DNA from 4 places in the Streptomyces sp. NPDC094034 genome. Region 1 is predicted to be linked to each of the others. Evidence: riboswitches for the same ligand, from Rfam matches in the RefSeq annotation. Region 1 holds a riboswitch; each other region holds the start of a gene.

Region 1 (2,195 bases):
TGGCGGTCTTGGTGGCGTAGCTGCCGTCCGAGGCTCCCGTGCCGCCGCTCGTGCCCGTCCCGGTGCCGCTGCCGGTATCCGTACCGGAGCCTGTGCCGCTCTGGCCCGAGCCCGTCCCTGAGCCCGTGCTCGTATCGGTCGGCGGGTTGTTCTGGGCCTGGCGTTCCTTGCGCTTGCGCTCGGCCTCCGCCTTCGCGCGGGCCTCCTCCTTGGCCCGCGCCTCCGCCTTGCGGCGGGCCTCCTCTTCCTTCTTGCGCTCCAGCGCGGCCAGCCGCGCCTTCTCCTCCGTGGTCAGCTTCGACAGCAGCGCACGCGCCGCGCCGAGCTTCTGCTGCACGCTCTGCTTGCTGGTGCGCAGCGCGGCCTGCGAGGCGGTGAGCGACTCCAGGTCCTTCGACGCCTGCGCCCGCTGCTTCGCGGCGGCGGCCTGTTGTGTCTGGTAGTCGGTGAGGACTCCGCGCTGACGCTCCGTCAGCCGGTCCGTCACCTGCTTCTGCTCGAAGAACGCCTGGGGGCTGTCCGCGAAGAGCAGGGCGGCGGTCGGGGTGACCGCGCCTTCGCGGTACTGCGCGGCCGCGAACGAGCCGAGCGTACGCCGGGCCTCATTCAGCTTGTCCGCGCGCTTGGCGACTTCGTCGAGCACGCGGTCGACCGCGCGCTTCTGCTTCTGCGTGGCCTCTTTCGCCCTGTTGTACTTCTGTGTCTCGCTTCCGGCCTGGCGATACAGATCGTCGACCTTCTTCTGTACCTCTTCCATGGACGGCTTCGGCTCGACGGGCGTGGCGCTCGCGCTCTGCGTCGAGAGCAGTGTGACCGAGGCGAGCGCGGCTGTCGTGAGCCCGACGGCGGGAGAGGCGGTACGTACTCCGCTGAGACTGCGCGGCTTGCGATGCGACGCCAAGGTCTGCATCTCCTTCCGTGGACCGCCTACCGGGTTAGCTGTCGGGTTCGGGCGGAACGGAAGGCTGCCCTACGGGCCTTGAGCGAAAGGCCCGATTCACCCCGGTTGTGCAGTGTGGGTCCCCGGTTCCGAACTTTCTTCGGGAAAGTCCGAATTCGGCGTGGGCTGCCCGCTTGGCGTGGGTCGCCGTTGGGGGTACGGGCTGCCTGATCGAGCACGCTAGCCAAAGTGTGGTGCTGGTGTGAAGGACGATGGCCGAAATGCCCGATACATTTTCGTGACCATTTGCGCGTGCGATGTGCGAAGGGGGTCGGTGACGCCTTTCCGCCACGATGAGTGACCGAGGTGCCGCCCGCGGTGAGGGCGACGGGGGGTGCGGCGAGGGTGACAGCGGCCGGGGGAATGCCGGGGAATCCCGAAGGCGGGCGCGGTGTGTCAGTGCGGCGGCCTAGACTCGGAAAGCGATGAGCAGCCTCTTTGACGACAGTTTCCTGGCGGACCTCCAGCCCTCCGGCGACGAGCATCCACCGCCGCCCGAGGACGACGCCGAGCACGCACCGGAGCAGGTGCCGGACGACCTCTTCCAGGGTGCCTACGACGCGCCTCCGGCGCGGGACCCGTACCACCGGGGCGGCGCCCCGCGCACGGTCGTGGACCCCGCCGCGCTGCTCGAAGGGCTGAACGAGGAGCAGCGTGCCGCCGTTGTGCACACCGGCTCGCCGCTGCTCATCGTGGCCGGGGCCGGGTCGGGCAAGACCCGGGTGCTGACCCACCGGATCGCGTATCTGCTGGGCAACCGCGGTGTCCACCCCGGTCAGATACTGGCGATCACGTTCACCAACAAGGCCGCGGGCGAGATGAAGGAGCGCGTCGGCCAGCTCGTCGGCCCGCGCGCCAACGCCATGTGGGTCATGACGTTCCACAGCGCCTGCGTGCGGATTCTGCGGCGCGAGTCGAAGCGGCTCGGGTTCACCTCGTCGTTCTCCATCTACGACGCCGCCGACTCCAAGCGTCTGATGGCCCTGGTCTGCCGTGATCTGGACCTCGACCCCAAGCGCTACCCGCCCAAGTCCTTCAGCGCCAAGATCTCGAATCTGAAGAACGAGCTGATCGACGAGGAGACCTTCGCCGACCAGGCCACCGACGGCTTCGAGAAGACGCTCGCCGAGGCCTACCGGATGTACCAGGCGCGGCTGCGCGAGGCCAACGCGCTGGACTTCGACGACATCATCATGACCACCGTCCATCTGCTCCAGGCGTTCCCCGATGTCGCCGAGCACTACCGGCGGCGCTT
Region 2 (2,195 bases), on a different contig from region 1:
GAACTGTGGGGGTGGCTGCACACCCGGGACGCCGCCCGTGCCGTACGGGCCGCCCTGACGGCGGACCTCACGGGCCACCATGTCGTCAACGTGGCCGCGCCCGACAGCGCGGCCCTGGAACCCACCCGGGAGCTGCTGGCGACGTACCACCCCAGCAGCGAGATCCGGGGCGCGCTCGACGGTCACGCGTCGCTGTTCGACACCACCCGCAGCCGTGAGCTCCTCGGGTTCACCGCGGCGGGGCGGGAGGAGATCACGGAGGCGGACTGAGCTTCGCGCCGCCGCCCGGGTAGCGGGCGATCGGGCGCCGGGCCACCGACGGGTGGTGGCGCTGCCGGAGGGTGACTCCGGCAGCGCCACCACCCGTCGCACGTTTCCGGGCCGGTACGTCATATCTCTCCCCGAGCCTTCTCCGAAGCCCCGATGAAGCCCCCGATGAAGCCCCTGATCTTTCCTTGATCGCCTTTCCGTTCATCGTCGGGCGACGCGATGAACGGGCCCGAAGAATGCCCGAGTTGGTCAATCGCCAGAAAACCGCGAGGTGGGCGTCACTCCTTCATCCGTCGTGAACTGCCGTTTGCGGAAAGGGAATTCTTCGAATGTGATCCGCTCTTCGATGAAAGACGGTCGGAGAACCGCCACATGGCCCTGGTTGTTCGAATGTGAGAGAGCGTCAGCGGCGCGTATGGCTCCCTTGTGGAGGTCGGGTCCACGGGTCGGATCCGATGCCGCGCACCCGCACCTTTATGGGCGATTTATCTCAGTTCTCCCTGAAGTCCAATTCTTTGTCGTTCGCTCGACTTTCTCCGCTCTGTGTCCCGTTGTGACCTGGACATTTCCGTCATGCGCGTGATGTGTGTCACGTAAGTGCCCGGCCCGCCGCCTGCCTTCTCGTTCATTTCGCCTGTGTGGAAGGCGAGTTGAGCTTCCCGGTATCGGGCCGATAACGAGATCATTTCGGGTCGGATTCATGAATTGGATTCCGTTGTGAATTCAGGGCTTGTTTCGTTCGGGCGCCCTCGCTTACGTTCTCGTTACTCCGGACGGAACGCCGAATCCTGCCGCCGCCCGGAAACACACACCCACCCACGCCCGGCAGGAGCGGGGGACCCAGGTAAGTCGCCGATCCGTACTCAGGACCGGCTTGGGGTTAAGCCGCATTCACCATGCGGCCGGGCATCTCCAGTCCGAACCCGACAGCTCACCTCGCAGGCGCAGGAGAGGAATTCGTCATGGCCTCAAAGGCTAAGCACCGTCGTCCCAAGAACAGCCCTGTCGCCAGAGGTCTCGTCACCGCGGGCACGGGCGGTGCCGTACTCGCCTTCCCCTTGCTGGCCGCCACCACCGCCCAGGCGGCCCCGGCAGCGCACACCGCCGCCAGCGCCAAGGTGACCCTGACTCCGGCCGCCGTCGTCCAGACGGACACCCCGACGACCTACTCCGTCGTCTGGGGCGACTCGCTGTCCAAGATCGCCGACGACTTCTCCCTGAGCGGCGGCTGGCAGCAGCTCTACGAGGACAACCGCGATGTCATCGGCGGCGACCCGTGCCTGATCCACCCCGGTCTCACGCTGACGCTCGGAACGGCGTCCGCGTCGGAGGCCCCCGCCGACTCCGCCGCCGACTCCGCCCCCGCCGAGGAGGCCGCGCCGGCGGCCGAGGAGAGCACCGACGAGAGCGCCTCGGCCGACACCGCCGCCGCGACCACCGAGACCGCCACGACGACGTACGCCGACAACCTGGACGGCTGGATCCGGGAGTCGCTGGACGTCATGGCGGCGAACGGCATCCCCGGCTCCTACGAGGGCATCCACCGCAACATCATGCGCGAGTCCTCGGGCGACCCGTGGGCCATCAACAACTGGGACTCCAACGCCGCGGCCGGCACCCCGTCCAAGGGGCTCCTTCAGGTCATCGACCCCACGTTCGAGGCCTACCACGTGCCCGGTACGTCGACGGACAGCTACGACCCGGTCGCCAACATCACCGCCGCGTCCAACTACGCGGCCGACCGTTACGGTTCGATCGACAACGTGAACGGCCCCTACTGACAGGCCCGCACACCGCACACCGCTCGCGGCAGGCCGGACAGCCCTCAGGGCTGGTCCGGCCCTGCCGCGTTCCGGGCTCGTTCGTTCCCTCGTTCCCGTGCTCCGCGATCCCGGCGGAGCGACGGGCCGCCGGAAAGGTCAGCG
Region 3 (2,195 bases), on a different contig from region 1:
GAGCGCGGACCTCGGCAACGACTTCTTCGGCGGACTCCAGATCTCCCAGGAGACCTGGGACGACTTCGGCGGCGCCGAGTACGCGGCCAGAGCCGACCTCGCCAGCCGCTCGCAGCAGATCGCGATAGCCGAGAGGATCCTCGAAGCGCAGGGGCCGCGGGCGTGGGCCAGTTGCGCCGCGGTCGCCGGGCTGACGGAGGGCAGTCCCGCGCCGCGCGTGGATCCCGGTACGACGCCGGGGACGGCGACGGAGGCGACGCCGGAGAAGACATCTGAGGCGACTCCTGAGCCGTCCGGGACATCCGGGAAGGCCGGGTCCCCGTCGGACGGCTCCTCGGCCTCGCCGGACGCCTCGGCCTCCAACGGTGACGGTACGAAGGAGCCCGCTCCCGCCGAGTCCTCCGGCTCCGCCGGGTCCGCCGGGTCCGGTCAGGGCGCCGCCAAGGGCAAGCACCGCGGCGACGCGGCCCCGGACGACTCCGCACCGGGCAATTCGGGCGAAGAGCGTGAATCCGGCCGTCATGCCTCGCGCGGTGACGGATCGACACGTAACGCCAACGCCGCGGCGGATGGCGCGACGAGTGGTGCGACGGGCGGCCCGGCGGATGGTTCGGCGGGCGGCTCCGCGGGCGAAACGGAAGGCGCGGGCGCGCTGGATGGTGAGTACACCGTCCGCGCCGGTGACTGTCTTTGGCTCATCGCCGACGAGCGCGAGGTGCCCGGCGGGTGGTCCGCGATCTACGAGGCGAACAAGGACACCGTCGGCGCCGACCCTGACCTGATCTTCCCTGGCCAGACCCTTGATCTGGGCGTGAAGTAGAGGCAGTTAGAGGCCCTATGTCCACTTCTGCGAAAGTGAGACAAGGGTCTCTTCGCCGCAACTGGGGCCTTTTGCTCCGGCGGTTGGGTCGTTTCGTCTCTCACCTGCGTAAATGGGGTCATCCAAGGGGGAGGTAAGGGCGATTTTTCCTTGATGTTCTCCTTTGAACAATGGGCGGACCTGTGATTACGGTCTGAACCGCTCGCACCGCGGGCCCCGTCGACCGTCACGCCGAATCCTGCCGTCGGTCGGGGGGAGCAACCGACGCGTCATGCGCCGTAGGCAGGAGCGGGGGACCCAAAGGTTCGCGCCGGGCTCCGGCCGTCGACAGACGACCGAGGACCGGCTTGGGGTGAAGCCGTGTGCGACAGAGCACACGGCCGGGCAACTCACTTGGCCCGAACCCGACAGCTGACCTCGTAGGCGTCGGTGAGGGAGATGTTCCATGCTGCTGCGTTCCAGCAAGGGCAAGCACCGCCGCCCGTCGAAGGCCGTCCGCTATGCCACGCTCGCCGGGGTCACCGGCGCAGCCGTCGCCGCCCCGCTGATCGGTGCGACCTCGGCCTCCGCCGCGACCGCCGCAGAGTGGGACCAGGTCGCGCAGTGCGAGTCCGGAGGCAACTGGTCGATCAACACGGACAACGGCTTCTACGGCGGCCTCCAGTTCACGCCGTCCACCTGGGCCGCTTACGGCGGTACCGCGTATGCCGCCCGCGCCGACCAGGCCAGCAAGTCCCAGCAGATCGCCGTCGCCGAGAAGGTCCTCGCCGGCCAGGGCAAGGGCGCGTGGCCGAACTGCGGCGTGGGCCTGTCCAGGGCCGCGTACGACGGCGGCTCCGCCACCGAGAGCACCCAGCCCAGCCGGCCCACCCAGAAGAAGTCGCAGCCGACGCAGCGGCAGGCCCCCAAGCAGCAGGCGCAGCCGAAGCAGCAGGAGACCACGCGCGGCGCGGCCCAGCCGGCCTCGCGCGGCGAGAGCCGTCCCACCACGATCAAGAAGGGTGACGGCGAGTACAAGGTCAAGCCCGGTGACTCCCTCTCCAAGATCGCCAAGGCCGAGGACGTCGAGGGTGGCTGGCAGAAGCTGTACGACCTGAACAAGGACATCGTCAGCGACGCCGACGTGATCTACCCGGGCCAGCAGCTCCACCTGAGCTGACCCACCCGGCCTCGTCCGGGCCGTATCCGGAACCGGGACCGCTCTCCCCTCGGGACCGTCCCCAGCGGAGCCCCCGGGGACCGTCTCCACCGGAGTCTCCGGGGACCGTCCCCAGCGGAGCCCCCCCGGTCAGTCCCCACCGGAGCCCCTCGGGACCGTCCCCACCCGAGACCGCCCCGGCCCGGCGCGTAATCCCCCGTACGCGCCGGGCCGGGG
Region 4 (2,195 bases), on a different contig from region 1:
GCCATCGGTCAAGTTTCGGCCAAGCGGGAATAGGCGGAAACGGCCGCTGCCCGGCACGGAAAGTGCCGGGCAGCGGATTGAGTTGACGTGATCCGGTGATTCAGACGTTCACGCCGTTCTGCCGGAGGTAGGCCACCGGGTCGACGTCCGAGCCGTATTCGGGGCCGGTACGGATCTCGAAGTGCAGGTGCGGTCCAGTGGAATTGCCGGTGGAACCGGAGAGTCCGATTTCCTGACCCGCGCTGACGCTCTCGCCGGCGGAGACCTCCAGGGACGACAGGTGACCGTACTGCGAGTACATGCCGTCGCTGTGCTGGATGACGATCTGGTTGCCGTACGCGCCACCCCAGCCGGCCGTCACGACCGTACCGTCGCTGACCGCCTTCACGGGGGTGCCCGAGGACGCCGAGAAGTCGACACCGGTGTGGTAGCCGCTGGACCAGCTGGAGCCGGCGGCGCCGTACGGCGTGGAGGTCGGTCCGTCGACCGGCGCGGTGAAGCCGGAACCGGTGCTCGGCTCCGCGGTGTCGGCGGCGGGGGCCTCCTCGGTGGCCGGGGCGGCGGGCTCCTCGGTCGAACCGCTCGACGAAGAGTCGGCGGACGAGGAGTCGGCGGACGAGGAGTCGGCGGAGTCGTCCGAGGGAGCGGAGGAGTCGTCCGAGGGAGCGGAGGAGTCGTCCGAGGGAGCGGAGGAGTCGTCCGAGGGAGCGGAGGAGTCGTCCGAGGGAGCGGCGGAGTCGTCCGAGGGAGTGGAGGAGTCGTCCGAGGGAGTGACGTCGGCGGACGGGGCGGAGTCGTCCGAGGAGTTGGAGGGTTCCGCCGGAGCCTCGGACGGCGCGCTCGCCGCGGCCCGCCCGCCGAGGGTCAGCTCCAGGCCGGGGTGGATCAGCGACGGGTTGTCGCCGACGGCCTCACGGTTGTCCCGATACAGCCGATGCCAGCCGCCCCGCACATGGTGGTCGGCGGCGATCGTGGAGAGACAGTCGCCGGAGACCACGGTGTAGGTCCTCGCGACCCTGGTGGCGGCCTGGATGGCGGTCTGCTTCGTCTCGGCCCGCTGCTGGGCGCCGGACAGATTCTCGGCTTGGAGCGCGGAGGCGGGGGCGGCCTGCGGAGCGGCGGCGGGGGCCGCCTTCTCCGCGGCGTGCGCGCCGGTGGCGCCGATGAGCGGAAGCGCGATTGCCGCGCCACCCGTGCCCGCGGCGATGAATCCGCGCGAGATCGAATTGGACTTGGGACGGCGGTGCTTACCCTTCGAGGGCATGGCGAATTCCTCTCCGGCGCCTGCGAGGTGAGCTGTCGGGTTCGGGCTGGAGCTGCCCGGCCGCGCATGGTGCGCGACTTCACCCCGAGCCGTCCGAACTTCCGGATCGGCGTTCTACCTGGGTCCCCCGCTCCTGCCACGCGTTGATGAGTGGATGCGAATTCCAAGCGGCGGCAGGATTCGGCGATCCGCTTGGATTGAGGCTGAAGGTAAGCGAGCCGGACGGCCGGAACAAGATGCTGTATTCGGGCGGTGGCACCCGTTTCGGATATCGCTCGGGATATTCGGTCACCCTGCGTGGATTCCGGTCTCCAATTACCTTACGGAGCAGCAATTCCCCCTCCCGACACCGCCACGCAACGTCACGGATATGATCCTGCTCACGGGCCGGATGCCATCTCCCCCGCGACCGGGGCAGGTTGTCCGGAATCACCCATTCCGGACAGATGCGCATGTGGGTGGTATTCATCCGCGATTCATCGGCGCGAGGTGTCCGAATAATGCGCTTCTGACCCCTCCGGAGCCGGGCCGATTGCCACAGGTTGCCTGAGGAACAAATGTCGTAGGGTCAGAGGTCGACATCGTCGGCGAGCCGCGCCGACGGCAGACACGGAGGAGCACGCCGTGACGCAGCAGCTGCCGCAGGTCCCGTCGACAGAGCCCGAGTTGTCCGGCGTGCGCAACTTCCGCGATGTGGGTGGACTGCCGACCACGGACGGCCGGCGGGTGGCCCACGGCAGGCTCTTCCGCAGCGGACATCTCGCCAACGCCACCCCGGCCGATGCCGCCTTCCTCTCCTCCCTCGGCCTGCACACGATCTTCGACTTCCGCAATGCCGCCGATCTGAAGCTCGACGGCGCGGACGTGGAGCTGCCCGGCGTACGCAATGTGAATCTGCCGCTCACCGACCCGGCGGACGGCGCCGAGTTCT

The links. A riboswitch is a leader RNA that binds a small molecule or an ion and turns the genes downstream of it on or off. The one in region 1 is predicted to bind cyclic di-AMP.
Region 2: another riboswitch for cyclic di-AMP. It lies ahead of ABTZ59_RS04695 (LysM peptidoglycan-binding domain-containing protein); the one in region 1 lies ahead of ABTZ59_RS30910 (C40 family peptidase).
Region 3: another riboswitch for cyclic di-AMP. It lies ahead of ABTZ59_RS27170 (transglycosylase family protein); the one in region 1 lies ahead of ABTZ59_RS30910 (C40 family peptidase).
Region 4: another riboswitch for cyclic di-AMP. It lies ahead of ABTZ59_RS26435 (M23 family metallopeptidase); the one in region 1 lies ahead of ABTZ59_RS30910 (C40 family peptidase).

Annotation. Positions count from the first base shown of each region.
Region 1 is NZ_JBEOUD010000048.1:3,609-5,803, forward strand. Features, by position in the region: gene ABTZ59_RS30910 (C40 family peptidase) at 1-910, opposite strand, end outside; cyclic di-AMP (ydaO/yuaA leader) riboswitch at 909-1,072, opposite strand; gene ABTZ59_RS30915 (ATP-dependent DNA helicase) at 1,366-2,195, shown strand, end outside.
Region 2 is NZ_JBEOUD010000003.1:109,713-111,907, reverse strand. Features, by position in the region: gene ABTZ59_RS04700 (NAD-dependent epimerase/dehydratase family protein) at 1-270, shown strand, start outside; cyclic di-AMP (ydaO/yuaA leader) riboswitch at 1,074-1,228, shown strand; gene ABTZ59_RS04695 (LysM peptidoglycan-binding domain-containing protein) at 1,233-2,051, shown strand; gene ABTZ59_RS04690 (SAM-dependent methyltransferase) at 2,190-2,195, opposite strand, start outside.
Region 3 is NZ_JBEOUD010000036.1:11,779-13,973, reverse strand. Features, by position in the region: gene ABTZ59_RS27175 (transglycosylase family protein) at 1-820, shown strand, start outside; cyclic di-AMP (ydaO/yuaA leader) riboswitch at 1,085-1,261, shown strand; gene ABTZ59_RS27170 (transglycosylase family protein) at 1,266-1,979, shown strand.
Region 4 is NZ_JBEOUD010000034.1:26,976-29,170, forward strand. Features, by position in the region: gene ABTZ59_RS26435 (M23 family metallopeptidase) at 101-1,264, opposite strand; cyclic di-AMP (ydaO/yuaA leader) riboswitch at 1,269-1,433, opposite strand; gene ABTZ59_RS26440 (tyrosine-protein phosphatase) at 1,889-2,195, shown strand, end outside.